DNA from 2 places in the Streptomyces bugieae genome. Region 2 is predicted to be linked to the other one. Evidence: riboswitches for the same ligand, from Rfam matches in the RefSeq annotation. Region 2 holds a riboswitch; the other holds the start of a gene.

Region 1 (15,435 bases), on a different contig from region 2:
GCCCTTGGCGCGGGCGGTGCGGATGAAGTCCTCGGCCAGCGTCTCCAGCATGCCGGCCCGGGTGAGCCGGGCGTAGAGCGCGGAGTAGAGGAAGGCCAGGGTCACCCAGGGCAGCACCAGGGTGCGGGCCCAGAGGAACGGGTTGTCCAGCAGCGGTACGTAGTCGCTGCGTTCGAAGATCGGCCACTGATAGGTGAACAGGGCCAGGGCCAGCGCACCGGTGAAGAACATCGGGAGGGAGACGCCGGCCAGCGCCACGCCCATCGCCGCACGGTCGAAGAACGAGCCGGGGCGCAGCGCGGAGAGCACGCCGGTGGCGACGCCGGAGACGACCCAGAGCACGGCCGCGCCGGCGGCCAGCGAGAGGGTCACCGGGAGCCGGGACTGGATCTCCGGCCAGACCTCGATGTGGGTCTTGAACGAGTAACCGAAGCACGGCACGTGGCACTTGGCCGCTTCCGGGCCGAACTTGTAGTCGACGCCGACGAAGATGCCCTTGAGGAAGTCCCAGTACTGCTCGTACACGGGCTTGTCCAGGCCGAGGTTCTTCTTCACCGCGGCGATGTCCGCGGCCGTGGGGGCCTTTCCGATGTACTGCTGGGCAAGCTGGTCGGTGCTCTGCCCGGCCAGTTTCGGCAGCAGGAAGAAGATGCCGAAAGTGACCGCGCTGACGATCAGCAGCAGGATCACTGCGCTGATCAACCTGCGGATGATGTACGAGAACACGGGGATGCGGCGTCGGCGCCGCGGGCCGGCCGGAACCGGCCCGCGGACACCAATGCCTTCACCTGCCTTCCAGGGCTGCTACTTCTTGACGCCGATGTTGAGGTAGTCGTACTGACCGCTGAAGGCCGAGGTGGACACCAGGTTGGTGGCCTTGGGCGAGCGGTACATCAGGACCTTGAAGTAGGTGAGCGGGACCAGCGCCGCCTGCTCCATCGTCTTCTTGTCGATCTCGGCGTACGCCTTCTCGCGGGCCGCCTTGTCGGTGTTGGCGATGGCCGTTTCGAGCAGCTTGTTGATCTCCGGGTCGTCCAGCTCGGACAGGTTCGTGTTGCCGGACTTGCTGATCGCCTTGCCGTTCAGGATCTGCTGCAGGTAGCCGTAGCCGGTGGGGAAGTCGGAGCCCCACTGCATCATGATCAGGCCGACGTTGTTCTTCTTGTTGAACTCCGGCACACCGGCGTAGTCCGAGAAGTACTTGCTCGTCGGGTACGACTGGATCTTGGCGGTGACGCCGATCTTCTTGAGCGACTCGATGACCGAGGTGGCCGCGTCGACCTCGTCCTGGCGGTCGTTGCGGGCCAGGATCGTGGTCGTGGTCTTGCCGGCGCCGCACTTGTCCCAGTGCTTCTTGGCCTCGCTCAGGTCGAGCTTGTCGCCGGTGTACTTCTGCGGGTACAGGTCGTACTTCTGGTAGCCGGCGATGTCGGTCGGCAGGACCGTGGAGGCCAGCTCACCGCGGATCGGGCCGCCGAGCGCGGTCTGCACGGCCTTCTTGTCGATCGCGTACTCGATCGCCTTGCGGCACTCGAGGTTGTCGAACGGCTTCACCTTGGTGTTGATCGCCGTGTAGACGAGGCGCTGGCCGAGCGCGTTGTCGGTGTTGGCCTTCTCGTCGGAGTTGGTCAGGAGCTGGGCCTGCGTCTGGCCGTCGACGCCGCGGCCGGCCAGGTCGACCAGGGTGTTGCCGGACTGGAGGTCCTTGTCGATCGTCGACTGGGCGACCTTCAGGTTCAGCACGATCTTGTCCGGGAGCTGCTTGCGCAGCGGGTCGGTCTTCGCCGACCACTGCGGGTTGCGGACCAGGGTGAGCTGCTTGCCCTCCTGGTAGCTCTGGAACTTGTACGAGCCGGTGGACAGCACCGACTTGGTGTAGTCCGCGCCCTTGTCCTTGGCCTGCGGGACCGGCGCGGTCTGCGGGGCGCTGACCAGGTAGTCGAACTCGGCGAACGGCTTCTTGAGGTGGAAGACGATCGTCTGGTCGTCGGGGGTCTCGATGGACTTCAGACCGGCCTTGCTCTTGTCCTTGTACGGACCCTTGTAGCCGCCGCCGTCGTTGTCCTTGAGGAACTGCTGGAAGTAGTTCGGGCCCAGCGAGAGCACGTCACGCGCGAAGTTGGAGCGCTCCACGGCGTACTTGACGTCCTGCGAGGTGACGGTGGAGCCGTCCTCGTACTTGATGCCCTTGCGGAGCTTGTACGTCCAGGTCTTGCCGCCGTCGCTGGGCTTGCCCATCGACTCGGCGAGGTCCGGGACCAGCTGGTTGCCCTTGGGGCCGGGGCCCGGCTTGAAGGTGGTCAGCGGGCGCGCGTAGAGCCGGCTGAAGTTGTAGATGAAGGCGTAGTAGGTGTTGCCCGGGTCGAACGACTCGGGGGCGTCGCTCATGGCGTAGGTGACCGTGCCGCCCTTGGCGTCCGAGGCGTTGACGACGCCCTTGGTGGCCGCGTTGGCCTCCCCTGAGCCCTCCGAGGAGCCCTTGCCCCCGCTGCAGCCGGCCAGCAAAAGGCCCGCACTGGTGATGGCCGCTATGGTCGCGACCGGAACTGACCTTCGCATGGTGGTCGGTGTCCCCTTCGTTCGGTCTTCGTACGGTCTTCGTTCGTCGAGAAACGTCACAACACAAAGCGCGGTGGCGGCTGGGGCGGGTTGCCCGCGGTGCCGTCAGCGGCTGCGCGGGTCCAGCGCGTCCCGCAGACCGTCACCGAGCAGGTTGAACGCGAGCACGGTGACGAAGATCGCGAGGCCGGGGACGATCATGTACTGGGGGTCGACCTCGTAGTACTTGACCGCCTGGTTGAGCATGCCGCCCCAGGAGGCCTGGGGCGGCTGGATGCCGACGCCCAGGAAGCTCAACGCGGCCTCGAAGAGGATGTTGGAGGGGATCAGCAGCGTCGAGTAGACGATGATGGGGCCCACCAGGTTGGGCAGCAGCTCCCGGAAGAGGATGAACGGTCCGCGCGCGCCCATGCCCCGGGCGGCGTCCACGAATTCCCGCTCGCGCAGCGACAGCGTCTGCGCGCGCACGATCCGTCCCATGTACGGCCAGTTGAAGAAGCCGATCACGAAGATCAGCACCGAGATGTGCAGCGGCAGGCCCTCCAGGCCGAAGGCGCCGCCCTGCAGCGAGGCGGAGATCGCGATGGCGAACAGCAGCAGCGGGAACGCCAGGAAGACGTCCATCATGCGGCTGATGAAGGCGTCCACCCGCCCGCGGTAGAAACCGGCGATCACGCCGAGCACGGTGCCGATGGCGACCGACAGCAGCGTCGCGCCGAACGCCACGATCAGCGACACCCAGGAGCCCTCCAGGACCCGGGCGAGCAGATCGCGGCCGAACTTCGGGTCCACGCCGAGCAGGTGGTCCCCGCTCATCCCGCCGAAGTCCCCCTTGGGCAGCGTGGTGTTGGGGTCGATCAGCGACTCGTTGGGCGCGTTGGGGTCCAGTCCGAGCAGGGCCTGCAGCGGACGGGAGAGCGCCGCGACGGCGATCAGCAGGATGACAACGATGGCACCCGCCACCGCGACCTTGTCCCGCCGGAAGCGCAGCCATGCGATCTGGCCGAGCGAACGCCCTTCGATGCGCTTGCTCGACACGCCCTCCAGCACCGCTTCCGGCTGCGCCTCGGCAGCCGCCCCGGTGGTCTCGATCGGTGCGGTCACGGTGCCTTTGACCCCTCTCGGCCGACGGTGGCCGGCCCCTGCCCGCCGCGGTAGCGGCCTGGTTCACGTCAATTGGTGCACTGCGGAGCAAGTCCGGTGATCCTCATGGGAGTTCACCTTGCGGAAGGAAGCGGTTCACCCGACGCCGACCGGAATGACGCTCGCACAAAGGACCGAGGCCCTTGTTGTTTCCGGAGTCTTCATCCCCTTCGCGATCAGTCACCAGCCCTGACAGGGAAAGGATGCGCAACTGTGATGTGCTCCACGACTTTCCGTTATACGGACACAAGTTCGGGCTGAGCGGAGCGAAGAGCCGCGGGAGAGCACCTCAACCGCGGGGCGTACGGGGCGAATTCACCACAAGAAACCTGCCGGAGCGACACGCTCCGACAGGAGAGACGGGCGGGGGCCACCCGGAGGGCGTCGTTGAGGGGTGGTGGTCGGGCGACGGGCGGGCCTGTCAGTAAGGGCGGGGGTAGCCGTAGCCGTACGAGGGCGCCGGCGGCTGGGCCGGCTGCTGGGTGTAGCCGTCACGGTCGAAGAACGGCCGCGCGGCGGCCCGCATCCACATGGCGACCGGGTCGTACTCGTCGTTCATCGCGACCGTGGAGACCGGCAATCCGTCCGGAACGGCACCGATCGACTGCTGGATCATCAACCGGGCGGAATCCACCGCCTGCGGGCCGGTGTCGTACAGATCCAGACCGATCGCCAGATACGGGGCGCCGAGCGCGGGCTGCACCCAGGCGCGGCGCAACGACCGTACGGCGGGCGTGCGATGGGCGTTCTGCGCCAGCAGCGCGTAGAACTGCGGGATGTCGATGACCGGATCGGAGATCCGCAGCGGGCCGGCGGGCAGCCGGTCGAGGCCGCCGGCGATCCGGCGCAGATCCAGCCACGGAATGCCGACTCCGCCGCCGGGAGCGTGCGGATTCAGCCACAGTCCCCAGCGGTCGGGGAAGAGCGCGGCGGCGATCTCCAGGCCGCTGACGACCTCGTGGTCGCGGTTCCAGCCGGAGGCGGCGAGTTCGGGCGCGGAGGTCACGCACGGCGCGTAACCGAGGCCGTCGACCTCCATGTTCCCGTACTGCGCGTCGGGCGAACCGGCCCGGCCGTGCCAGAGCAGCATCCAGACCTGGCCCGCGGCGAGTGCGTGCAGCAGCGCCTCGTAGGCGTCGTAACGGCCGGGCGAGACCTGCTGCAGCAGCTGCTCCAGCTGTCCGGTCGCCGGCGGCCCCTGATGCGCACCCGCACTCACGTGGTCCGTCCCTTCTCTCGGCAGGGCACGTGTGGGTGCGCCCGCGCGTCATCCAACCAGCTTAGGGCTTGCCGATGGTCCAGGGCCGGAAGGCCGCGGCCTCCGCGACAACGGCGAACCCTAGGAGTGCTCGCGCGAGTAGAACGGCCGTACCCGCTCCAGCATCCAGTCGGCGACCGGGTCGCCCTGGGCGAGGTCGAGCATGACGAGCTGCACGGGCCAGGGCACCGGCACCGCGCCGAGGGCCCGTCCCAGGCCCGCGAGCACCGCGTCGCGGGCCGATCCGTCGTGCAGCGCCTCGGGGACCGTAGCGACCTGGACACCGACGAACAGCGCGGGCGTGTCGCCTTCGACACTGGCCAGGACACGCCGGGCAGTCAGGACAATTCCGACGCCGGAGAACTCCAGTCCGGCGGCGGCCAGGAAGTCCACCGGCTCGTCCTGCCAGTCCGGTTCGAAGAGCCGCACCCGGCCGCCGCTCGGCAGTGCGCCGGTGTCCGGTTCCTGACGTCCCGAGCGGCACAATTCGGCCACCGCGGGCGGCGGTACCGGGACGCCGACCGTCCCGTCCGGGTTCACCACGATCCCGATCTTCGGCGGCAGCCCGCGGGCGAACTCCCGGGCCGGGGCGACGGTGAAGGACATGTGCGAGCCGACGACCCGCAGGAACTCCTGCTCGGAGCTGTAGACCGGGACGTAGGCCAGCCCGCCGATGTCGACGGTGGGCAGGTCCAGCCCGGCGGTACCGAGGCCCGCGCCGTCCGGGCCGCCGCCGTTGGGCAGCGGCACCCACACCCGGCTGCGGCCCAGGACCTCGACGATCCGGCCGCCGGCGCCGGGATGCCCGACCGACGCGGCCAGCACCTCTTCGAGCTCGTTCGCCGGCCAGGCCAGCTGCGGTATCCCCTGCTCCGGAAAGTTCATCTGCATCCACCCGTGTTCCACACCGCACTCCGCGCTTTCTGGCCCATGACCCTAGACGAGGGAAGGCCGGTGCCGCGCGTACGGTGCCGGGTCCCGCCGCGACGAGCGGCGGCGCGGGCGAAGGGGCGGCATCGGTCAGCGGAAGGTGAGGGTTTCCAGGGCGCTCGCCGCGCGGCGGTCCAGCAGCACGGCCGAGGCGAATCCCCGCGGCAGCCGGGCCGCCTCCGCGCCGCCGACCAGCCCGGCCACCGCCCGGCGGTGCCGGGCGAAGGCGTACCCCGACACCCCGCGGCCGCGCGCCTCCTGGCCGGCCCGGGCCACCTCCGGTGCCACGTCGAGCAGCACGAGGTGCAGCCCGCGGCCGCCGCGGCCGGCCGCCCGGGCGATCCACCGGCGCACCCACGCCAGCGTCCCGCAGTCGTGCACCACCACGCTGCGGCCGGAGCGCAGCGCCCGGCCGAGCGCCAGATAGTGCGCGGCCCGGACCAGCGGGCGGTACAGGCCGTAGGGCAGCCGGCGCAGCCGGCCGCGCTCCCAGCGCTCGCGGACGTCCTGGGAGTCGATCCGGTGCACCTCGGCCCCGCCGCCGTCCAGCGGCGGCACGACGCGGTGCATCAGGGTGCTCTTGCCGCTGCCCGGCAGGCCGGAGACGACCACCAGGTCACCGGGCGGGAACCGCAGCTCGGCGGCGGCCCGGGCCCGGCCGGCGCCGCGCAGGTCCACCACCCGCGCGCCGCGCCCCGGCCGGACGACCGGACGCGCCGGGCGCCGGGCCCGGGGCGCGGCGGCGCGGACCGTCACCGGCTCGGCGGCGCGGACCGCCACCGGCTCTTCGGGTCCGGCCCCCGATGTGGCCGCGAGTGCCGCGTCCCTGTGCATCGTGATCACCCTCCCCGTCCGGGTTGCGGTCCGGCCCGAGGCCGGTTCCCTACCCGCAGAGTGTCAAGAAAAGGTAATGGCCATCAAGGTGATTGTGCGATCCGCCCACGTCGGGTGCGGTGCGGCGACCGGGCCTCCTGTATTCGGCGATCCCGTGCAATGATGTGCGCGCCACGTGCACATCTCGGTTCACCCGTGCACCGCCAACTCCATACCGGCCGCTTGAATCCGCGCGGGAGAGTCCCCGGCCGCCACGGCGGGGCGCCGAAGGAGCAAGTCCTCCCTTGAATCTCTCAGGCCCCTATACCGCGCGGGCGAGGCAGATCTGAAAAGCGAGCCCGGCCCGGCCCACGGGGCGGCTCCACCCAAGGTGCAAACCGGGCCCGTTCGCGGGCTCCCGGTGAACCTCTCAGGTTCCGATGACAGATGGGGAGAACGTCTTGTCACCCCTGCCTGGGAGCCCAGAACCATGACTGATGCCCCCCGCCGCACGGCGCTCGATGCCACGCATCGGGCACTCGGCGCGACCATGACCGACTTCGCCGGCTGGGACATGCCACTGCGCTACGGCAGCGAGCGCGACGAGCACGTCGCGGTCCGCAGCCGCGCCGGCCTCTTCGACCTCTCCCACATGGGCGAGATCACCGTCACCGGCCCGCAGGCCGCCGACCTCCTCGACTTCGCCCTGGTCGGCAACATCGGCGGGGTGAAGACCGGCCGCGCCCGGTACACCATGATCTGCAACGCCGAGGGCGGCATCCTCGACGACCTGATCGTCTACCGCTTGGCCGACCAGGAGTACATGGTCGTCGCCAACGCCTCCAACGCCCAGGTCGTGCTGGACGCGCTGACCGCTCGGGGCGGCGGCTTCGACGCCGTGGTCCGCGACGACCGGGACGCCTACGCGCTGCTCGCGGTGCAGGGCCCGGAGTCCCCCGGCATCCTCAAGAAGCTGACGGACGCCGATCTGGACGGGCTGAAGTACTACGCCGGCCTGCCCGGCACGGTCGCCGGCGTCGAGGCGCTGATCGCCCGTACCGGCTACACCGGCGAGGACGGCTTCGAGCTGTTCGTCCGGCCGGCCGACGCGGTCGCCCTCTGGGAGGCGCTGACCGAGGCCGGCAAGGACGTGGGCCTGGTGCCGTGCGGGCTGTCCTGCCGGGACACCCTGCGCCTGGAGGCGGGCATGCCGCTGTACGGGCATGAGCTCACCACCGCCATCACCCCGTTCGACGCCGGCCTGGGCCGGGTCGTGAAATTCGAGAAGACGACCAACAACGGCGACTTCGTCGGCCGCGCCGCGCTGGAGGTGGCCGCCGAACGCGCCGAGGCCGCCCCGCCGCGCAAGCTGGTCGGGCTGATCGCCCAGGGCCGCCGGGTCCCACGCGCGGGCTACCCGGTCGTCTCCGCCGACGGCACGGTGATCGGCGAGGTCACCTCGGGCGCCCCCTCCCCCACGCTCGGCCGGCCGATCGCCATCGCGTACGTCGACGCGGCCTACGCCACACCGGGCACCGAGGGTGTCCACGTGGACATCCGTGGAAGCCATGAGCCGTACGAGGTCATCGCGCTGCCCTTCTACAAGCGGCAGAAGTAACGGTTCGTCCCGGCGGACCGGGCGGCGGCGCGCCACCGCGCGTCTCACTGTGCAAGACGCTCCCCCCGGACTTCGTCCGGGGAGGTGCCCCCATTCACGATCACACCCTCGCGTACAGGAGAATCGAGCCATGAGCAACCCCCAGCAGCTGCGCTACAGCAAGGAGCACGAGTGGCTGTCGGCCGCCGAGGAAGGCGTCTCGACGGTCGGCATCACGGAGCACGCGGCGAACGCGCTCGGCGACGTCGTCTACGTGCAGCTCCCTGAGGTCGGCTCCACGGTCACGGCGGGCGAGAGCTGCGGTGAGCTGGAGTCGACCAAGTCGGTCAGCGATCTCTACGCGCCCGTGCACGGCGAGATCGTGGAGATCAACGAGGACGTCGTCAACGACCCCTCGCTGGTGAACTCCGCCCCGTTCGAGGGCGGTTGGCTGTTCAAGGTGAAGATGAGCGACGAGCCCGCCGAGCTGCTGACGGCCGACGAGTACGCCGCGTTCATCACCGAGTGAGCCACCCCGCCCGGAAGTGCTCTGCGCCCTCCGACCCCTCCAGGAAAGACTCATGTCGCTTCTGAACAGCTCCCTGCACGAGCTCGACCCCGACGTCGCCGCGGCCGTCGACGCCGAGCTGCACCGCCAGCAGTCCACCCTCGAAATGATCGCCTCGGAGAACTTCGCTCCCGTCGCGGTCATGGAGGCCCAGGGCTCCGTCCTCACCAACAAGTACGCCGAGGGCTACCCCGGCCGCCGCTACTACGGCGGCTGCGAGCACGTCGACGTCGTCGAACAGATCGCCATCGACCGCATCAAGGCCCTCTTCGACGCCCCTTACGCCAACGTCCAGCCCCACTCCGGCGCCCAGGCCAACGCCGCCGCCATGTTCGCCCTCCTCAAGCCGGGCGACACCATCCTGGGTCTCAACCTCGCCCACGGCGGGCACCTGACCCACGGCATGAAGATCAACTTCAGCGGCAAGCTCTACCACGTCGTGCCGTACCACGTCGACGAGAAGACCAACCTGGTCGACATGGACGAGGTCGAGCGCCTGGCCAAGGAACACCGGCCCAAGCTCATCGTCGCCGGCTGGTCCGCCTACCCCCGCCAGCTCGACTTCGCCGCCTTCCGCCGCATCGCGGACGAGGTCGGCGCCTACCTCATGGTCGACATGGCCCACTTCGCGGGTCTGGTCGCGGCCGGGCTGCACCCGTCGCCCGTCCCGCACGCCCACGTGGTGACCACCACCACCCACAAGACCCTCGGCGGTCCCCGCGGCGGCGTCATCCTCTCCGCCACGCCCGAGATCTCCAAGAAGATCAACTCTGCCGTCTTCCCCGGTCAGCAGGGCGGTCCGCTGGAGCACGTCATCGCCGCGAAGGCGGTCTCCTTCAAGGTCGCCGCGTCCGACGAGTTCAAGGAGCGCCAGCAGCGCACCCTGGAGGGCGCCAAGATCCTCGCCGAGCGCCTGGTCCAGGACGACGTCACCGAGCACGGTGTGTCGGTCCTGTCCGGCGGCACCGACGTCCACCTCGTCCTGGTCGACCTGCGCAACAGCCAGCTCGACGGCCAGCAGGCCGAGGACCGGCTCCACGAGGTCGGCATCACCGTCAACCGCAACGCCATCCCCAACGACCCCCGGCCCCCGATGGTGACCTCGGGTCTGCGGATCGGCACCCCGGCCCTGGCCACCCGCGGCTTCACGGCCGAGGACTTCCGCGAGGTCGCCGACATCATCGCCCAGGCCCTCAAGCCCGACTACGACGCGGAGGCCCTCAAGGCCCGGGTCACCGCGCTCGCGGAGAAGTACCCGCTGTACCCGTCGCTGTGACGCGTCTCATGCGGTGATCCTCCGGACCGTCGCCGAGCGGCGGACGGAGGGTCAACGGGCCGTGAGCCCGGGGCCGTTGGTCCCGGGCTCATGGTCTGCTCACCCGGATTTTCCTCCCCTTTCCTCGCTCTCGCGCGCCCTCACGGCGGAACCGGTGATTCACGGTGATTCGCGCGAAATAAGGTGTCAGCTCGCAGCGGCCCTTCAACGGCGAGGGGGCATTTTCGACAGCAGGACGGACGACACCACCCCATGGACATGAGCGCGGGCGACCGGAAGGGGCTCAGCCTCTTCGCCCTCATCATGATCGGCATCGGCTCGATCTTCGGCTCCGGCTGGCTCTTCGGCGCCGGTGCCGCCGCCCAGGTGGCGGGCCCGGCGGCGCTGGTCGCCTGGGTGATCGGTGCCGTCTTCATCGGCATGATCGCGATGTCCTACGCGGAGGTCGGCGCGGCCTACCCGATCCCCGGCGGAATGGCCCGCTACGGTCACCTCTCGCACGGGCCGGTGCTCGGCTTCGTCACCGGCTGGGCGGTGTGGATCGCGGTCGCCTCGCTCATCCCGATCGAGTCGATCGCCGCCACCCAGTACATGACGTCCTGGGACTTCGGCTGGGCGAAGGGGCTGGTCGAACCGGCCGGCCACCAGCTCTCGGCGTCCGGCATGGCCGTGGCGCTGGCCCTGACCGTCGCGCTCTGGCTGACCTGCTACTGGTCGGTGCAACTGCTGGCCCGCGCGAACACCGTGCTCACCGTGGTGAAGTTCGCCATCCCGGTGGCCGCCGTGGCGGCGCTGGCCGCCTCCGGCTTCCACACCTCGAACTTCACCGCGCAGGGCGGCTTCGCCCCGTACGGGTGGCCGGCCGTGCTCACCGCCGTCACCACCTGCGGCGTGGTCTTCGCCTTCAACGGGTTCCAGGCCGTGGTCAACCTCGGCGGCGCCGCCCGGAACCCCGGCCGGGCCATCCCGGTCGCCCTGGTCGGTGCGCTCGCCCTGGGCCTGGTGATCTACCTGGCGCTGCAGACCGCGTACCTGGGTGCGGTGCCGCCCGAGCAGCTGGCCCGGGCCGGCGGCTGGCAGGGCGTGAACCTGAGCTCGCCGTTCGCCGACCTCGCCAGGCTGCTGATGCTGCACTGGGTGGTCACGATGCTGCAGTTCGGCGCGTTCATCTCGCCGGCCGGCTCCAACATCGCCAACGTGGCCTCGGCCGCGTACATGGTCACCAACCTGGCGGAGACCGGCTTCTTCCCGCGGAGGCTGGCGGCCGTGCACCCGCGGTACGGCACCGCCCGCCCGGCGATGTGGCTCAACCTCGGCTTCTCCGTCCTGTTGCTGCTGACCGTCGGGCGCAGCTGGCAGGCGCTGGCCGGGGTGGTCTCGGCGGCCATGGTCATCTCGTACCTGATCGGCCCGATCGCGGTGGGGGTGCTGCGCCGGACCGCGCCGGAGCTGCCCCGTCCGTTCCGGCTGCCGGCCGCCGGGGTCCTCTGCCCGGTCACCTTCGCCTTCGCGGCCTGCGCCCTGTACTGGTCGAAGTGGCCGGACACCGGCAAGGTGACCGCGCTGACGCTGGTGTCCGTGCCGATCGCGGTGCTGGTGCTGCGCCACCAGGCCGGGTCCCTCGGCGCGGCACGGCTGCGGCGGCAGTTCGCCCCGGCCTGGTGGATGATCGCCTTCCTGCTCTGGCTGGCTGCGCTGTCCGCGCTGGGCAGCCCGGACTTCGGCGGGCGCGGCGTCATCCCCGACGGCCTGGACATCGCCCTGGTCGCGCTCTCCGCGCCGGCCTTCTACTTCTGGGCCGTACGGGCCGGCGTGCGGGCCCGTACGACCGGTCTGACCGGTCCGCCCGCCGCCACGGTGGCCGGCCCGGCACCCGCGGTGACCCCGACACCTCCTGTTACACCCACCGACGGCCGCCCGACGGTTTCCGTCTGACGGCACCGCGCCGGGTCCGCGTTACGCTCGACATTCGGCGCAGAAACGTACCTCCTGTCCCATAGCTCCACCGTCCACCACGAGCAGACAAGGGAGTCCGCCCCCGTGGCCATCTCCGTCTTCGACCTCTTCTCCATCGGCATAGGTCCCTCCAGCTCCCACACCGTCGGCCCGATGCGCGCCGCCCGGATGTTCGCCGGCCGGCTCAAGAAGGACGGTCTGCTCGCCCGCACGGCCCGCGTCCGCGCCGAACTCTTCGGCTCGCTGGGCGCCACCGGCCACGGCCACGGCACCCCCAAGGCCGTCCTGCTCGGCCTGGAGGGCGACTCCCCCCGCACCGTCGACGTCGAGACCGCCGACGACCGCGTCGCGGCGATCAAGGAGTCCGGGCGGATCAGCCTGCTCGGCGCCCACGAGATCGCCTTCGACTTCGACGAGGACCTGGTCCTGCACCGCCGCAAGACCCTGCCGTACCACGCCAACGGCATGACCATCTGGGCCTACGACGCGGACGGCGCCGAGCTGCTCGGCAAGACGTACTACTCGGTGGGCGGCGGCTTCGTCGTCGATGAGGACGCGGTGGAGGGCGAGAACCCGATCGTCCCGGACGACACGGTCCTGAAGTACCCCTTCCGCACCGGCGACGAGCTGCTGCGCCTGTCCGAGCAGACCGGGCTGTCCATCTCCGCCCTGATGCTGGAGAACGAGAAGGCCTGGCGCACCGAGGACGAGATCCGCGAGGGCCTGCTGGAGATCTGGCGGGTGATGCAGGCCTGCGTGACGCGCGGCATGTCCCGTGAGGGCATCCTGCCGGGCGGCCTGAAGGTCCGCCGGCGGGCGGCCGGCTCGGCCCGCAAGCTGCGTGCCGAGGGCGACGCCACCGCCCGCGCCATGGAGTGGATCACCCTCTACGCGATGGCCGTCAACGAGGAGAACGCCGCCGGCGGCCGGGTCGTGACCGCGCCGACGAACGGCGCCGCCGGCATCATCCCGGCCGTGCTGCACTACTACATCAACTTCGTGCCCGGTGCCGACGAGGACGGTGTGGTGCGCTTCCTGCTCGCCGCCGGCGCCATCGGCATGCTCTTCAAGGAGAACGCCTCCATCTCCGGCGCCGAGGTCGGCTGCCAGGGCGAGGTCGGCTCGGCCTGCTCCATGGCCGCCGGCGGCCTGGCCGAGGTCCTGGGCGGCTCCCCCGAGCAGGTGGAGAACGCCGCCGAGATCGGCATGGAGCACAACCTCGGCCTGACCTGCGACCCGGTCGGCGGCCTGGTCCAGATCCCGTGCATCGAGCGCAACGGCATGGCCGCCGTCAAGGCCGTCACCGCCGCCCGCATGGCGCTGCGCGGCGACGGCCGTCACCACGTCTCCCTCGACAAGGTCATCAAGACCATGAAGGACACCGGCGCCGACATGTCCGTCAAGTACAAGGAGACCGCCCGCGGCGGCCTCGCCGTCAACATCATCGAGTGCTGACGGCGACGGCCTGAAACGTCGGCCCCGGCGCGGCTACCTGCCGATCTCCCAGGCGAAGGGCGGGAGTTCGCGGGCCCGGGAGTAGATCTCCAGGGCGTGCCGCGCCGGGACGAACGGGTGCACGCGGGCGCCTTCGAGGCCGGCCAGCAGGCGGGCGCAGTGGTGGACGCAGCCGGCCACCTCGCGGCCGTGGCGGTCCACGATGGTGGCGGCGTCCTGCGGCCCCTCGCACGGGGTGGGGTCCTTGACGGCGGCGGCCGGGCAGCGGCCCTGCGGGGCGCCGGCGACGGTCTCCTGGTCGGCTGCCGGGCGCGGGAGCCGGGCGTCGAACGGCTGGTTCATGGCGATCTCCCCCTGGCGGTGCGGTGCGGTCGTACCTGCCGTGGGCGGTGGCGGGATCCTTGCGGTCCCGGCGCCCAGGACAGTGGTGCTCGGCGCGGGCGGCGTCCATGCCGCCTTGGGGAAGACCTGGTCGGATCGTCAGCTATTCATGGGAATGCCCACCCCTGGGCTGCGTGGCCCCGGAGTGCGCCCGGGGCGCCCGGCGGCGGAAGGCGGCCGGTTCCAGGAGCAGGGCGAGGGTGAGCCAGGTGGCGGCCAGCAGCCAGCCGCCGACGACGTCGCCGAGCCAGTGGACGCCCAGGTAGACCCGGGTGAGGCCGACCCCGGCGGCCCAGAGGGCGAGGACCGCGCACCAGGTGCGGGCGACGGCGGGGCCGCAGCGGTGCGCCAGGCCCCAGGCGAGCAGGCCGGCCGCGAGGGCGGAGGTGGTGGCGTGGCCGGAGGGGAACGCGTATCCGGTGGCGTGCCCGGCCCAGTCGGCGACCGGCGGACGGGCCCGGGCGAGCAGTTCCATCAGGCCGTAGCGGACCGCCTGGCCGACGGCGAGGACGACCACGGTGCAGGTCACGGCCCGCAGGCGGCCGGTCGCGCCGCGGCCGGCCAGCAGTCCGGCGAGGACGGCCATCAGGTAGGGGACGAGGCCGGTGCCGGTGGCGGTCAGGGCCCGTGCCAGTGACCGCACCGGCTCGCCGTGGTGGGCGGCGGCCCAGTGGACGATGTCCTGTTCGAGGGCGAGCGGGGTGCCGTGGCGTACGGAGACGGTGACCGCGGTGGCGGCGAAGAGCACCGCACAGACCGCGGCCAGGGCGAGGAGCGCGCCGTTGCCCGGCCGGGGGACTGATCCGGGGCCCAGCCCCGGCCGTGGTTCCCGGCCCGCCACCGGTTCGGGGCCCGGTCCGGGCCCGGTCCCCGGCTCCCCTTCCGGCGCGGTCACCGCGCGGCCACCAGGGGGCGCAGCCGGGTCGCGCGGAGCCGGGCGACGGCGGGGGCCGCGCGGGGCGCGAGCGGGGTGAGGGCCCAGGCCACCAGGCCGCCGGCGAGCAGGCCGACGGCGGCGTCGTGCGGGTAGTGGGCGCCGATCCAGACCCGGGAGGCCGCCATCAGGACGGCGGCCACGGCGGCGATCCGGCCGAGCCGCCGGTCGCACAGGAGGAGCGCGACCGCGGCGGCCGCGGCGATGGCGGAGTGGTTGCTGGGGAAGGACCAGTCGCCGGGCCCGGGGCAGGTCTCGACGGTGAGGGTGTGCAGCGTCCGGCACGGCCGCTGCTCGTCGAAGAGGCTCTTGACCAGGTCGTTCGCGGCGTAGGCGACGACCACGGTCACGGGGGCGGCCAGGGCCGTGGCCATCGCGCCGGGCCCGCGGTGGCGCGCCCGCCACCAGGCGAGCAGCATCAGCACGGCGAAGAGCGCCAGGCCGTAGTCGCTCCAGGCGGCGACGGCGGTGTTCAGGCCGTGCGGGGCGCGGTGCGCGAGGCCGGTGATCCAGGTGTAGGCGGCGCCGTCGATGGCGGCTCCGCCGAGGGCGAGGGAGGTCACGG
Region 2 (15,435 bases):
CCTACGTCAACCGTGAGCGCATCGACTCCGTCGCCCTCACCAACGGCGACGAGGTCCAGATCGGCAAGTACCGCCTGGTCTTCTACGCGAGCCAGCGAGGCGCCGGTATCTGACCGGCCAGGGAAGGCACATGCGCCATACACCGAAAGGCGGTGCCGGAGATTCCGGCACCGCCTCCTCGGACGGCAGGCCGGTGAGCATCGGCACGGTGCTCAACCAGCTGCGCGAGGAATTCCCCGAGGTCACCATCTCCAAGATCCGCTTCCTGGAGGCCGAGGGGCTGGTCGAGCCGAAGCGCACGCCTTCCGGGTACCGGAAATTCACCCCGGCCGACGTGGAGCGGCTGGCGAACGTCCTGCGGATGCAGCGCGACCACTATCTGCCGCTGAAGGTCATCCGCGAGCATCTGGACGCCATCGAGCGCGGTGAGCAGGTCGCGCTGCCGGCGCCCGCCGCACCTGCCCGCGATCTGATCGAGGGCGTCCCGGAAGCGGGCGAGGACACCCCCACGGCTGCCCGGATCGGCCGGGCCGAGCTGCTGGCCGCCGCCGAGGTGGACGAGGCGGCGCTCGCCGACTGGGAGTCGTACGGACTCATCGTCCCCCATGCGGACGGCGGATACGACATCGAGGCCGTCACGGTCGCCAAACTTGTCGCCGACCTGGGCGGTTTCGGCCTCGAACCACGGCATCTGCGGGTCGTCAAGGCGGCCGCGGAGCGCGAGGCGGGCCTGGTCGAGCAGGTCGTTGCACCCCTTCGGCGGCACCGTAATCCGCAGACCAGGGCCCATGCCGAGGCCACCGCCAGGGAGCTCGCCACGCTCTCCGTACGGCTGCACGCGGCGCTGGTCCAGAGCGCGCTGCGGGGCCGGCCGTAGTGAGCAAAAGAGTGCCCGACTACCCAAACCTGCCGGGCACGTCCTAGGGTTGCTGTGTGAACGAGCTCGACGTCGTGGGTGTCCGGGTGGAAATGCCTTCCAGCCAACCGATCGTGCTCCTGCGGGAGGTGGGGGGCGACCGTTACCTGCCCATTTGGATCGGGCCGGGTGAGGCCACCGCCATCGCCTTCGCCCAGCAGGGCATGGTCCCTGCCAGGCCGCTGACGCACGACCTTTTCAAGGACGTGCTGGAGGCGGTGGGGCAGGAGCTGACGCAGGTCCGCATCACCGACCTGCGCGAGGGGGTCTTCTATGCGGAACTGGTCTTCGCCAGCGGGGTGGAGGTCAGTGCCCGTCCGTCCGACGCGATAGCGCTGGCCCTGCGCACCGGAACGCCGATCTTCGGCACCGATGGTGTGCTGGACGACGCGGGGATCGCGATCCCGGACGAGCAGGAGGACGAGGTGGAGAAGTTCCGCGAGTTCCTCGACCAGATCTCACCCGAGGACTTCGGGACCAACAGCCAGTAGCCGGTGCGGCCGGACGGGCGAAGGGTCTGATTCCGGCCAAACTATTTAGCCATTCCCCACGCGAGGTCACGAGAAACCACTCGTAGGGTGATTATCACTCGGCGTGGCGAGCGCGGCGATCGTTGACGCACCCCGAGTGACTGCATACCGTCGATATGGCAGGTCCCGTCCGGGACGTGGAGGACGGAGGGCGGCGTGGCAATCACCGGCGACGGTATGGCGGCGGAAGGGGCGTTGCCGCTCCACGCGGGGGCAACGGCGAACCGCGCCCCGGCACCGGCCGCGGCGGTGTCGGGGGACTGCGAGGCGCAGGACATCGGCTATCGCGGCCCGACCGCGTGCGCGGCAGCGGGCATCACCTACCGGCAGCTCGACTACTGGGCACGCACCGGCCTGGTGGAGCCGAGCATCCGGCCGGCGTACGGCTCCGGCACCCAGCGGCTCTACAGCTTCCGGGACGTCGTCGTCCTGAAGATCGTCAAGCGGCTGCTGGACACCGGTGTCTCGTTGCAGAACATCCGCACCGCCGTCCAGCACCTGCGCGCGCGGGGGCTGGCGGATCTGACCCGGATGACGCTGATGAGCGACGGCGCGACGGTCTACGAGTGCACCTCACCCGACCAGGTCGTCGACCTGCTCCAGGGCGGCCAGGGGGTCTTCGGGATCGCCGTCGGCGTGGTGTGGCGGGACGTGGAGGGCGCCCTCTCGCAGCTGCACGGTGAGCGCGTCGACACCGGCGAGACGCTGGTCGGGAAGAACCCGCACGACGAGCTGGCGCGGCGGCGCAACCGGGCCGGCTGAGCCGCGCCCCCGGGCCCCGGCCCGGCGACGGGTCGATTGTCAGTGCCATGCGGCAGCATCGGACATGTGAGACCCGCGCCGACGATCCTGCATCTGGACATGGATGCGTTCTACGCCTCTGCTGAGCAGGCGGCGAAGCCGAGCCTGCGCGGGAAACCGGTGGTGGTCGGCGGGATCGGGCCGCGCGGTGTGGTCGCCACGGCGTCGTACGAGGCCCGGGTCTTCGGGGTGCGCTCGGCGATGCCGACGGCCCAGGCGCGCCGGCTGTGCCCCAACGCCGCGTATCTCAGTCCGCGTTTCACCCTGTACCGCCAGGTGAGTGAAACGGTCATGGGGCTGCTGCACGCCCTGTCGCCGCTGGTGGAGCCGCTGAGTCTGGACGAGGCGTTCGTGGACCTGGAGGCGGGCGGGGTGGCCCCGGAGACGGCCGCGGTACGGGCCGTGGGGGAGCAGCTGCGGCGCGACATCCGGGCGGCGACCGGGCTGACCGGCTCGGTGGGGCTGGCCGGCGCCAAGATGCTGGCGAAGATCGCGTCCGAGCAGGCCAAGCCGGACGGCCTGGTGGTCATTCCGCCCGGTACCGAGCGGGAGCTGCTGGGCCCGATGTCGGTCCGGACGCTGCCCGGGGTGGGGCCCGCGACGGCGGAGACGCTGCGCCGGGCCGGGATCCACACGATCGCCGAGACCGCGGAGGCCGGCGAGGCGGAGCTGGTACGACTCCTGGGGAAGGCGCACGGCGCCGGGCTGTACGCGATGGCCCTGGGGCAGGACGACCGTCCCGTGGTGGCCGAGCGCGATGCCAAGTCCATCTCCGTCGAGGACACCTTCGAGGTCGACCTGACCGACCGGACGCGGGTGCGGATGGAGGTGCTGCGGCTGGCCGACCGCTGCGTCCAGCGGCTGCGGGCGGCCGGGCGCTCCGGGCGCACGGTGGTGATCAAGGTGCGCAACTACGACTTCTCGACGCTGACCCGCTCCGAGACGCTCCGCGGGCCGACCGACGACCCCGCGGTCATCCGGGAGGCCGCGGTGCGGCTGCTGGAGCTGGTGGACACCACCGGCGGCGTCCGGCTGCTGGGCGTGGGGGTCAGCGGGCTGGCCGACTTCACCCAGGAAGACCTGTTCGCCCAGCTCACGACGGAGCGGGAGGCCGAGGAGCTGGCGCGGGCCGCGGAGGAGCGGGCCGGGGCGGAGCCGGCCGAGGAGGCGCCCGAGGAGGAGCGGCCGCGCCGCTGGCATCCGGGCGTGGACGTGGTCCACGACGAGTACGGCGCCGGGTGGGTACAGGGCAGCGGGCTGGGGAGAGTGACCGTCCGCTTCGAGACGCCGTGGTCCGCACCAGGGAGGGTGCGGACCTTTGCCGTCGAGGATCCGGCGCTGCGGCCGGGGGAGCCCCTGCCGCTGGTGGGCGGGGGGCCCGCGGCGGATCAGTCCTCCGATCCGGCGATCTTGCCGAAGTCGGTGTCGGAGGTGCCCGAATTGCCGGGGGACGCGGCGTCGGAGTCGGGGGAGGAGATATCCAGGCGGTAGTGGTGGTAGAGCTGGAGTTCCTGCTCAGGGGAGAGATGGCGGCCCACACCGAAGTCCGGGGCGTCCTTGATCAGCTTGCGGTCGTAGGGGATGTGCAGGCTCTCGCCGACCATTTTGCTGGGCTCCAGGGGGACGAACGCGTCCCGGCTGAAGAGCCCGGTGCGTACGGCTGCCCACTCCGGTTCCCCCGTCGCGTCGTCCAGATAGACCTCGTCGATGGTGCCTATCTTCGCGCCGTTACGGTCGAACGCTTTGCGGCCGATCAGGCTCCGGGGATCGATATCGGTTTGCACGGCCCCTCCAATTGGTCGCAACTGCCCTGTGACAACTACCAAACGGCACATTTCATGCCCCGGCCACTCGAAGGATCCTTCGAGTGGCGCGCTGGTAGGCTGGCGAATGGCCGCAGAACCCGTGCGGGAGAGTCCTTTGTCGTACGCGACCAGGGCGCCGAAGGAGCAAATCCTCCCCGGAATCTCTCAGGCACACGTACCGCACGGACGAGGTCACTCTGGAAAGCAGGGCGGGCCGCGGAAGGCACAGCTCCGGGACCCCTCCTCACCGACGGTGAAAGCCGGGCCGCCATGCGCGGGCCGGTGAAGCTCTCAGGTTGAGATGACAGAGGGGGAGGCCGTCCGGGCACCCGCGCCGTGGTGCCCCTCGTAGGTCGTACCGACCAGGAGGCCCCCGCAGATGACCACCAACCGCATCTCCCTGACCGAGCTGGAGCGCGGCACCCCCTTCGAAGCCCGGCACGTCGGCCCCGACCACGAGGCGCAGGCCAAGATGCTGGCGCACATCGGTTTCGGGTCGCTGGACGAGCTCACCGCCACCGCCGTACCCGATGTGATCAGGAGCGCGGAGGCGCTCGGCCTGCCGCAGGCCCGTACCGAGGCCGAGGTCCTCCAGGAGCTGCGCGGCCTCGCGGACCGCAACCAGGTGCTGGCCTCCATGATCGGCCTGGGCTACTACGGGACGTTCACGCCGCCGGTGATCCTCCGCAACGTCATGGAGAACCCGGCCTGGTACACGGCGTACACCCCCTACCAGCCGGAGATCTCGCAGGGCCGCCTGGAGGCGCTGCTGAACTTCCAGACGATGGTCGCCGAGCTGACCGGACTGCCCACCTCCGGCGCCTCCCTCCTGGACGAGGGCACCGCGGCGGCCGAGGCGATGGCGCTCTCCCGCCGCGTCGGCAAGGTCAAGCAGGGCGTCTTCCTCGTCGACGCCGACTGCCTGCCGCAGACCATCGCCGTGATCGAGACCCGCGCCGAGCCGACCGGCGTCGAGGTCGTCGTCGCCGACCTCTCCGAGGGCATCCCCGCCGAGATCGCCGAGCGCGGCGTCTTCGGCGTCCTGCTGCAGTACCCGGGCGCCTCCGGTGCCGTCCGGGACCCGCGCGCCCTGATCGAGCGCGCCCATGAGCTCGGCGCGGTCGTCACCGTCGCCGCCGACCTGCTCGCGCTGACCCTGCTGACCTCGCCCGGCGAGCTCGGCGCGGACATCGCGGTCGGCACCACCCAGCGCTTCGGCGTCCCGATGGGCTTCGGCGGGCCGCACGCCGGCTTCATGGCGGTGCGCGAGCAGTACGCGCGCAGCCTCCCCGGCCGCCTCGTGGGCGTCTCCGTGGACGCCGACGGCCAGAAGGCCTACCGGCTCGCCCTGCAGACCCGTGAGCAGCACATCCGCCGTGAGAAGGCCACCAGCAACATCTGCACCGCGCAGGTGCTGCTGGCCGTCATGGCCGGCATGTACGCCGTCTACCACGGCCCCGAGGGCCTGCGGACCATCGCCCGCCGCACCCACCGCTACGCGGGCATCCTCGCCGAGGGCCTGCGGGCCGGTGGCGTGGAGCTGGTCCACGGCGCGTACTTCGACACGCTGACCGCGCGGGTGCCCGGCCGGGCCGCCGAGGTCGTCGCCGCCGCCCGCGAGGCCGGCATCAACCTCCGCCAGGTCGACGCGGACCTGGTCGGCATCGCCTGCGACGAGACCACCGGCCGCGCCCAGCTGACCGGGGTCTGGGCCGCCTTCGGCGTGCAGGCCGACATCGAGAAGCTCGACGCGACCACCGACGAAACGCTTCCGCAGTCGCTGCTGCGCACCGACGACTACCTCACCCACCCGGTCTTCCACGAGCACCGCTCCGAGACCGCGATGCTGCGCTACCTGCGCACCCTCGCCGACAAGGACTACGCGCTGGACCGCGGCATGATCCCGCTCGGTTCCTGCACGATGAAGCTGAACGCCACCACCGAGATGGAGCCGGTCACCTGGCCCGCGTTCGGCCAGCTGCACCCCTTCGCCCCGGCCGACCAGGCGCAGGGCTACCTCACGCTCATCCAGGAACTGGAGGAGCGCCTCGCCACCGTCACCGGCTACGACAAGGTCTCCATCCAGCCCAACGCCGGCTCCCAGGGCGAGCTGGCCGGCCTGCTGGCGGTCCGCGCCTACCACCGCGCCAACGGGGACGAGCAGCGCACGGTCTGCCTGATCCCGTCCTCGGCGCACGGCACCAACGCCGCCAGCGCCGTGATGGCCGGCATGAAGGTCGTCGTCGTCAAGACCGGCGAGGACGGCGAGGTCGACGCCGACGACCTGCACGCCAAGATCGAGAAGCACCGTGACGAGCTCGCGGTCCTGATGGTGACCTACCCCTCCACCCACGGCGTGTTCGAGGAGCACATCACCCAGATCTGCGCCGCGGTGCACGACGCCGGCGGCCAGGTCTACGTCGACGGTGCCAACCTGAACGCGCTGGTCGGCCTCGCCGAGCCGGGCAAGTTCGGCGGCGACGTCTCGCACCTCAACCTGCACAAGACCTTCTGCATCCCGCACGGCGGCGGTGGCCCCGGTGTCGGCCCGGTCGCCGTCCGCGCCCACCTGGCGCCGTACCTCCCCAACCACCCGCTGCAGCCCACCGCGGGCCCGGAGACCGGCGTCGGACCGATCTCGGCGGCCCCCTGGGGCTCCGCGGGCATCCTGCCGATCTCCTGGGCGTACGTCCGCCTGATGGGCGGCGAGGGCCTCAAGCGCGCCACCCAGGTCGCGGTCCTCAGCGCCAACTACATCGCCAAGCGCCTGGAGCCGCACTACCCCGTGCTCTACACCGGCCCCGGCGGCCTGGTGGCGCACGAGTGCATCATCGACGTCCGGCCGCTGACCAAGGCGACCGGCGTGAGCATCGACGACGTCGCCAAGCGGCTGATCGACTACGGCTTCCACGCGCCGACGATGTCCTTCCCGGTGGCCGGCACGCTCATGATCGAGCCGACCGAGAGCGAGGACCTCGCCGAGCTGGACCGCTTCTGCGACGCGATGATCGCCATCCGCGCGGAGATCGAGAAGGTCGGCACGGGGGAGTGGGACAAGGACGACAACCCGCTGCGCAACGCCCCGCACACCGCGGGCGCGCTCGGCGGCGAGTGGACCCACCCGTACTCCCGCGAGGAGGCCGTCTTCCCGGCCGGTGTCGTGGCGGCCGAGAAGTACTGGCCGCCGGTTCGCCGCATCGACGGCGCCTTCGGTGACCGCAACCTCGTCTGCTCCTGCCCGCCGCTGGACGCGTACGACGGCTGAGCCGTTCCACGGCAACAGCAAGGGCCCTCGGCAGGCGTTCTGCCGGGGGCCCTGGTGGTTCTACCGGGTGCGCGGGGTCAGGCCGCCGCGGTGACCCGGGCCCGGTGCGGGGCGATGACCTGCCCGTCAGGCAGCAGCTCACCGGTGTCCTCGAAGAGCAGGACGCCGTTGCAGAGCAGGCTCCAGCCCTGCTCCGGGTGGTGTGCCACAAGGTGTGCGGCCTCCCGGTCGGTGGAATCCGCTGAGGGGCAAGGTGGTTGGTGCTGACACATGGAAGTTGTCTTTCGCTGCGGTGTGGTGAACGTCGTCGTGCGGCTCGATGAGCTCGATGAGATGGCCATGGCCGCTCCCCCGTTTCTTCGGTCGGTCCCAGTGTTGCCCTACGGAGGGGATTCCGCAGGGATTTCGCAGCAGCGGTACTCACTCGATATCGACGCGTCACCCGTGCGGGCGGTTGCTCCCAAGTGCTCTCCGCTCCAAGGAGGTTGGCAGTGGTATCCGCGGGCTAGCCCGCGCGGGTGAGCACGCCAGCGCGCCCCGTGACCGGAAAGGGCCACGGGGCACGGTCGTGAGGGGCGTGGTGCGCCGGTGCGCGGGTACCCGGAAGGACGCCGCCGGCTTGCGGCTCAGGCCGGTTCGCGCAGTTCCAGGGGCGCGGAGGCCAGACGCAGGGTGAGCCGGGGGAGCAGGTCCGCGACGTGGTGCGTGCGGTGGGCGGCGATGCCGGGCGGGGCGGGCGCCAGCGGCACCAGCAGGTCATCGGCTGCCGGCAGCCCCGCGGCCCCGTCGGAGGAGAGGTCGTGATGCAGCCAGAGGGTGAGCATGTACAGCTCCGGTACGGACAGCAGCCGGGGCTGGTAGGGCGCGGTGAGCGCCTCGGACTGTGCCAGCGCCCGTTCGGTCGAGGCGACGTAGGGGCCGCCGCAGAACCGCCCGAACGTCCAGCCGTCCGCGGTGAGCACCGCCTCGGCGGTCGCCACGGCCCGCTCGCCGCCGCGGACCAGGAACTGCCAGCCGGCCAGCCGGGTGTGCGGCGTGCCGTCGGCCCGGCTGACGTCGTCCCAGACGTGCAGGGGCAGCGGGTGGTCGGGGCTGAGCGGGCCCTGATGGGCGCGCAGGGCGGGGACCGGGGCCTCGCGGACGGCGGTCGGCGAGCCGAGGGCGGTCAGGATGCTGCGCAGGGCGGGCGCGGGGGCAGGGGCAACGTGCAGCGGCATGGTGGGTCGCCTCTCACTTCGGAGACACGGTGGAGCGTGGCAGGTGCAAACGGCGCTGTTTGCGTGCGGGGTCAGAGCGTGGCCGGCCGGGGCTGCGGCCCGGCGTGGGGAATCAGGGCCTGTCGTCGAACCACGCCACGGGTGGGAACACCGCGACACGGGGCGCCAAGTCTCTGCCTCGTAAGCGGAGTTTATACGACGTATGTTCTGAAAGTGTTTCGGCTACCGGCCTTGCGGATTTCCGACAAGGCCGAATCCGGACCGGTCCGCGAGGTGATTTACTCCAATTTGTACGGAGCCTTTGTCGCGCCACCTCGTATTGCCTCGCCGGTGCGGTAGGCCGGATCTCGTCGGTGAATCTCACGAGCGAAATGCGGACGGCGATCGCCGCTGAGATATGCCGGTGGAAGATGCCGGGCGCCGTACCACTTCGAGCCTATCGGCACCCGGCCGCCCCGGAGGCGTTATCGATCAGATTGCCGGGGCATCATCGACCGTAGCGCGAGCCCCGGCGTGCCCGGGTTCGCCCCCAAGCGGCCCGTGGCCGCGGGCCGTTCACTGGAGGAGGGACCCTTTCGATGGGGGAGAAGGTCGCCGCGGACGGGATCGACCTGGCGGACCGGGAGCGTTATCGAAGAAAGCTACACGACTGTCTCGAGGGATTGCACAGGCTCCTCGTGGAGAAGCGGTTCGACCGGCCCCGGAATCTCATGGGCCTGGAGATCGAGCTCAATCTCGCCGGCGCCGACGGGCGCCCCCGCATGCTGAACTCCCAGGTTCTCGAACGGATCGCCAGCCAGGATTTCCAGACCGAACTCGCCCAGTGCAATCTGGAAGTCAATATCCTCCCGCACCGGCTCTCCGGCCGCGTGCTGGACCAGCTCGCCGAGGAACTCCGCACGGGCCTGAGTTACGCCGAAAGAAAGGCCCGCGAAGTCGCCGCCGGAATCGTGATGATCGGCATTCTGCCGACCCTGGACGCCGCCGACCTGACCGTCGCCAGCCTCTCCGAGAACGACCGCTACGTCCTGCTCAACGACCAGATGCGGGCGGCCCGCGGCGAGGACTTCGTCCTGGACATCCAGGGCGTCGAGCATCTGGTGGCGCGTTCCCCCTCGATCGCGCCGGAGGCCGCCTGCACCTCCGTCCAGCTGCACCTCCAGGTGACACCGGGCCGCTTCGCCGCCGTATGGAACGCGGCCCAGGCCGTTGCCGCCGCGCAGATCGCGGTCGGCGCCAACTCGCCGTTCCTCTTCGGCCGGGAACTGTGGCGGGAGTCGCGGCCGCCGGTCTTCCAGCAGGCCACCGACACCCGCGCACCGGAACTACAGGCGCAGGGCGTACGCCCGCGCACATGGTTCGGCGAACGCTGGATCGAATCCGCATACGACCTCTTCGAGGAGAACCTGCGCTACTTCCCGCCCCTGCTCCCGGTGTGCGGACCGCAGGAGCCGCTGCGGGTCCTGGCCGAGGGCGGCGTGCCCGACCTGGCCGAACTCGTGCTGCACAACGGCACGATCTACCGCTGGAACCGCCCCGTCTACGCGGTCGCCGACGGCGTCGCCCACCTCAGGGTCGAGAACCGGGTACTGCCGGCCGGCCCCACCGTCGCCGACACCATCGCCAACACCGCGTTCTACTACGGCCTGGTGCGCGCCCTGGCCGAGGAACCGCGCCCCATCTGGACCCGCCTCCCGTTCGCCGCCGCGGCCGGCAACTTCGACACCGCCTGCCGGTACGGCATCGACGCCACCCTGCAATGGCCCCGCCCCGGCCGGACCACCGCCCTCGCCGACATCCCGGCCGTACGGCTGGTACGCCAGGAACTGCTGCCGCTGGCCGCGCGCGGACTGGACGCCTGGGGCGTGGAGGCGGCCGACCGCGACCACTATCTGGGCATCATCGAGGAGCGCTGCCGACGGCGGGTCAACGGCGCCTCCTGGCAGGCCGCGGCGTACCACCACGCCCGCCGGCAGGGCCTGGACCGGGACGCCGCACTCGCCGCCATGACCCGGCGGTACCGCGAACTGATGCACACCGGGCAGCCGGTGCACACCTGGGCGGTCGCCTGGCCGCTCGGCGCCCGCACCGCGGTGCCGGGTCCTCGCCAGGCGGCGACCGAGGGGGCGTAGCCGCCACCGGGGGGGCGAGGCCGGGGGCGGCCGCGGCCGCGCGGGCTCAGCGCGGCGCCTTGCTGCCCGCCGCCATGATGGCCTTGAGGATCACCTGGTGGATCTGCGACGGATCGTCCACCCGGTGGGCCGAACCGCCGGTGGGTGCCACGATCCGGTCCAACGCCGACGCGTCGGCCTCCGGACCGATCGCGACGGCGATCAGCGGCACCGGACGCCCCGGATCCGACAGCTTCCCCAGCTTGGTGACCAAGGCGTCGAGCCCGATACTGCTCGCGTCGTCATTGGCGCCGTCGGTGACGAGCACCACCGCGTTGAACTTCCCGCTCGTGTACGTCCGGCGGGCCTCCTCGTAGGCGGCGAGGACGGTGTCGTACAAACCGGTGGCGCCGTGGGGTACCGGGGCCAGCGAGCCGAACGCGGCGGCGAGCGCGTCACGGTGGGTGCCACCGTCGCCCTCCCGGTCGCCGAGACGACCGGTCGGGGAGAGCTCCTGGTAGTCCTTCTCGCCGTCCAGGTGGGTGGCGAACTTCCACAGCCCGATCTCGTCCTCGGGCGTGAACGTGGCCAGCGCCTGGAGGAGCGAGTTCCGGGCGAGGTCCATCCGGGTCTGGCCGCCTCGCCCCGGCACCAGGTTGCCCATCGACGCCGAGGCGTCCACCACGGTGGAGATCCGGGCACTCTGCACGGTGATCGTCCACATGCCCAGCAGGGCCTGGAGCTGCTTGGCCGTCGGAGCGTCGGCCGGTGCGGCGGAGTACGGCTGCGGATCGCGCCCGCCGGCGGCCGCCACCACCTCGGCGTCCGCCGTGCCGTCCCCGGCCCGGAAGCCGCGCTCGCGCAGCGCACGCTGCCCGCCGGGCTCGCCCAGCAGCGTCATGAAGCGGCTGGCGGCCCGCGACTGCTCGGGGCTCATCTCGTCCTGGTCCACCAGGGCGTACGGGTAGTCGAGCCGGGCCGTGCCGTCCTCCGGGTAGAAGAGATCGAGGTCCGGGCCGCCGTCCGGGCCCTCGTTGTGGGCGAACGCGGCCTGTTCGGACAGCAGCAGCGCCTGGTTACGGCGCGGATTGCCCTGCTCGGCACCGGAGTCGTCGCGCGGCAACGTGGCCATGACCTGACCGTCGCCGTCCGCGACCCGCTGGTAGAGGAGCTTGGCGGTGGCCGCGGTACGGGTGTCCGCCTCGTCCCCGTCCTCGGCGTCCTCCGTATTGGCGGCGCTGATACGGGCCAGGGCGAGCAGCCCGGTGGCGCTGCGGGTGGGATCGGCGACACCCAGGCGCAGATCACCACCGGAGGTCGCGCTCTCGGTGAGACCGGCCCAGGTGTAGCGCTTGTTCGGCCAGCCCAGGGACTTCGCCGCCTTGGGGACGGCGCCCAGCGCCAGAGGTGACGAGGCGACGTTGCCGGCGGCCGTCAGCGGGGTGCCGCTCTCCCCTTCGACCCGGTCGACCCACAGGCTCGAATCCGGTATCCAGACCTGGAACTCCGGGTCGGCGGGCCGCTGTCCGAGGGAGTCGGCGAGCTCGTGGGAGGGCCGCGCGACGACCCGGACGTCGAGACATCTGCCGTCGGTACGCGTCGCCTTCTCGCGGGCCGTATCCGCCACCGCTTCGACGGCCGGTGCAATGTCGGGCGAGGCGGCCACATCGAGCCGCACCGACGGGCCGTCACATCGCGTGCCGAAGGGCAGCAGACCGCTGCGCAGCGCCACTACGGAACCGGCGGCGACCGCGAGTACGAGGGCGGTGGACAGGACGACGGTGCGGCGCCGGGGGCCGGGGCGAGCCCCGGTGGACCGCGCGGTGGGGCGGTCGGGCAAGCTGTGTCGTCCCATTGCGGTAGCGCCTCTCCTTCTCGGAGCTCGATCGTGAATCGATGGGGGAGGAGGAAATGCGCCACGTGGATGGCGCCCGTCCCCGGCCTGTCGCGCGCGATCTTCGTACCTGCTGTCGAGACCCTAGCGGGGCGGTGGTGGCGAAGAGGCGGTAATGCAGAAGTGGAGGAAGCGTGGACTCGGATACAAGTCCCGGGGCTGGTGCGGACGTTCCGGGGGAGGGCTCCGGCGCCGGCGCGGGACCGGACGCGTCCCAGCAGCCGGCCCGCAGCGTCCTGCGCAGTGAGACGCTGATCGTGCTGGCCCTGTCCGTGGGCGCCAGCGCGGTGTCGTCACTGATCAGCTTCATCGGGTCGCTGACCAAACCCGGTGGCCTCAAACACCAGGCGGCGACCCTCAACGCCTCCCATGCGCCCGGCCGGCCGTGGCTGGATCTCGCCTGGCAGCTGTTCGGGATCGCCACCGCCCTGGTGCCCGTGGCTCTGGTCGCGCATCTCCTGATGCGCGAACGGGCAGGCGGGCTCCGCGCGATCGGTTTCGACCGGCAGCGGCCCGGCTTCGACCTCGGCCGGGGAACGGGCCTGGCGGCCGCCATCGGCGGCAGCGGCCTGCTGCTCTACCTGGGCGCGCGGGCGGCGGGCGTCAACCTGACGGTGGTCCCCGAGGCGCTGCCCGATGTGTGGTGGAAGATCCCGGTACTGATCGCCTCCGCGGTGCAGAACGCCGTACTGGAGGAGGTCATCGTCGTCGGCTATCTGCTGCGCAGGCTGGGCCAGTTGGGTTGGACCCCGATGGCCGCCCTGGTGGCCAGCTCGCTGCTGCGCGGCTCGTACCACCTGTACCAGGGCATCGGCGGTTTCCTCGGCAACATGGTGATGGGCGCCATCTTCGTCCTCCTCTACCGCCGCTGGCGCCGCGTCGGCCCCCTCGTGGCCGCCCACGCCCTCATCGACACCGTCGCGTTCGTGGGCTACGCGGTATTGGCGGGGCGGGTGGGGTGGTTGCCTACGGGGTGAGGGGTGAGGGGTGACTGCGGTGTGGGGGTGGGGAGGCTTTGCTGCCTGCTGCCTGCTGCCTGCTGCCTGCTGCCGCTTGCTTGAGGCCCGCCGATGCTTCCCCCGCCCCCTCCCCCTCTCCCCCTTCGGGGGAGGGGGCGGGGGGTGGGTTCGGGGGTGGGGGGAGTCGTGAGGTTTCGCGCGCACGCGGGCGGAAGCCTGACAACGGGCGCCCGGCGCGGCCGGCCGCACGGGCCCTCCCCGGAGCGTGCCTGAACCGCTGCCCGACGGACGGGCCGGACCGGCCTCTGACATCGCGGCCCTGCCGCCCGATCTCGGCCCTCAGCGCAAGACGGCCGCTCAGGCCCTGCTCAGCAGTTCGCCGTCGATCACCGTGACCGCGGAACCGGTCAGCAGCGTACGGTCGCCGCGCAGTTCGGTCCGTACGTATCCGGTACGGGCCGCGCCCTGCAGGCCGACCAGTGAGTTGCGGCCCAGCCGTGCCGACCAGAACGGGGCGAGCGCGGTGTGCGCGCTGCCCGTTACCGGGTCCTCGTCGATGCCGACCGCAGGGAAGAAGCAGCGCGAGAGGAAGTCGTAGCCGCCGGAGGGGTCTTCGGCGCGCGCGGTGGCGATCACCCCTCGCCCGCCGTGCCCGGCCAGCGCCTTGAGGTCCGGCGCCAAGGCCCGTACGGACTTCTCGTCGGCCAGCTCGACCAGCAGATCCCCGACGTTCGGGCCCGTGTCGTGGGCCGAGAGGATGTCGACACCCAGCGCGGCCGCGACCACGGGCGGCACCTCGACCGGGCTGAGCGGCGCGGTCGGGAAGTCCATGGTGATCGCGCCGTCGTCGCCGGCCGTCGTGGTCAGCACCCCGCTGCGGGTACGGAAGCGGACCGTACCGGTGGCCGTCCCCGTGCTGTGCAGAACGTGCGCGGTGGCCAAAGTGGCGTGCCCGCACATGTTCACCTCGGTGGCCGGGGTGAGCCAGCGCAGCGCCCAGTCGGCGTCGCCGCCCTCCGGCAGCGGGTGCGCGAAGGCGGTTTCGGAGAGGTTGACCTCCATGGCGACCCGCTGCAGCCAGGCCGTTTCGGGAAAGGCGTCGGAGTCGAAGAGCACGACTCCCGCGGGGTTACCGGCGAATGGACGCTCACTGAAGGCGTCGACGATACGAATCCTCATGAGCGTGAGCGTAGAGGGGCCACAGAGGCGCGGGCCAAGGCCAATCCCGGGAAATTGGACCGGGATGGGAGGCCGGCGAACCGGGCGTACTGGTGCACACGGGCCGGATGCGCGCCTTGTGCGGTCGCGCCGGCGGGGGGCATCGGCGGCGCGGATGCGACGGATGCGCGGGTGTTGCCGGGCTGCGCCGTGCTCTCGTCGCTGCGCCCTGCTCTCGTTGAATCGGATGTAGCTCGGGTCTTGCTTCGGCGAACAGTCCCGATATATCGTTGAAGCATCGCGACCGATCAACGATAGGAATGGAGGACGTCACCATGCGTTCCCAAGGAAACGATCACGGGCACGAGTACCGGCACGAGCGCTACGGACCTGGGCGCCACGGCGGTCGGGGCGACTTCGGGGGTGGCTGGGAGCGGCGGCGCTCCGCCTTCGGTCCCTTCGGTCCGCCGTTCGGAGGCCCGCCCTTCGGTGGCGGCCGGGGCCGTGGCGGCCCGCGCGGCCGCGCTCGGCGCGGAGATGTGCGCGCGTCGATACTGGCGCTGCTCAAGGACCGCCCGATGCACGGCTACGAAATGATCCAGGAGATCGCCGAGCGCAGTGGCGGGGCGTGGAAGCCCAGCCCCGGCTCGGTCTACCCGACCCTGCAACTCCTCGAGGACGAGGGGCTGATCGCCAGTGCCAGTGAGGGCGGCAAGAAGCTGTTCTCGCTGACCGAGGCCGGACGCGCCGAAGCCGACAGCGGCTCGGACGCCCCCTGG

Evidence for each region. A riboswitch is a leader RNA that binds a small molecule or an ion and turns the genes downstream of it on or off. The one in region 2 is predicted to bind glycine.
Region 1: linked by a shared signal. The riboswitch ahead of gcvT (glycine cleavage system aminomethyltransferase GcvT) and the one ahead of gcvP (aminomethyl-transferring glycine dehydrogenase) in region 2 are both predicted to bind glycine.

Annotation. Positions count from the first base shown of each region.
Region 1 covers NZ_JAZBJP010000016.1:6,988-22,422, forward strand. Annotated here, with positions in the region: gene V2J85_RS23145 (ABC transporter permease) at 1-726, opposite strand, end outside; gene V2J85_RS23150 (ABC transporter substrate-binding protein) at 805-2,559, opposite strand; gene V2J85_RS23155 (ABC transporter permease) at 2,665-3,663, opposite strand; gene V2J85_RS23160 (enhanced serine sensitivity protein SseB C-terminal domain-containing protein) at 4,124-4,921, opposite strand; gene V2J85_RS23165 (enhanced serine sensitivity protein SseB) at 5,042-5,845, opposite strand; gene V2J85_RS23170 (AAA family ATPase) at 5,981-6,724, opposite strand; glycine riboswitch at 6,948-7,043, shown strand; glycine riboswitch at 7,044-7,160, shown strand; gene gcvT (glycine cleavage system aminomethyltransferase GcvT) at 7,194-8,321, shown strand; gene gcvH (glycine cleavage system protein GcvH) at 8,452-8,829, shown strand; gene glyA (serine hydroxymethyltransferase) at 8,882-10,144, shown strand; gene V2J85_RS23190 (APC family permease) at 10,397-12,079, shown strand; gene V2J85_RS23195 (L-serine ammonia-lyase) at 12,185-13,555, shown strand; gene V2J85_RS23200 (hypothetical protein) at 13,589-13,897, opposite strand; gene V2J85_RS23205 (phosphatase PAP2 family protein) at 14,040-14,831, opposite strand; gene V2J85_RS23210 (phosphatase PAP2 family protein) at 14,828-15,433, opposite strand; gene V2J85_RS23215 (DedA family protein) at 15,430-15,435, opposite strand, start outside.
Region 2 covers NZ_JAZBJP010000001.1:1,111,335-1,126,769, reverse strand. Annotated here, with positions in the region: gene V2J85_RS05155 (FHA domain-containing protein) at 1-113, shown strand, start outside; gene ftsR (transcriptional regulator FtsR) at 131-877, shown strand; gene V2J85_RS05145 (bifunctional nuclease family protein) at 934-1,407, shown strand; gene V2J85_RS05140 (MerR family transcriptional regulator) at 1,603-2,208, shown strand; gene V2J85_RS05135 (DNA polymerase IV) at 2,275-3,738, shown strand; gene V2J85_RS05130 (PRC-barrel domain-containing protein) at 3,636-4,031, opposite strand; glycine riboswitch at 4,146-4,243, shown strand; gene gcvP (aminomethyl-transferring glycine dehydrogenase) at 4,432-7,317, shown strand; gene V2J85_RS05120 (DUF5999 family protein) at 7,395-7,589, opposite strand; gene V2J85_RS05115 (hypothetical protein) at 7,944-8,534, opposite strand; gene V2J85_RS05110 (glutamate-cysteine ligase family protein) at 9,113-10,666, shown strand; gene V2J85_RS05105 (substrate-binding and VWA domain-containing protein) at 10,713-12,500, opposite strand; gene V2J85_RS05100 (CPBP family intramembrane glutamic endopeptidase) at 12,674-13,516, shown strand; gene V2J85_RS05095 (PhzF family phenazine biosynthesis protein) at 13,856-14,677, opposite strand; gene V2J85_RS05090 (PadR family transcriptional regulator) at 14,977-15,435, shown strand, end outside.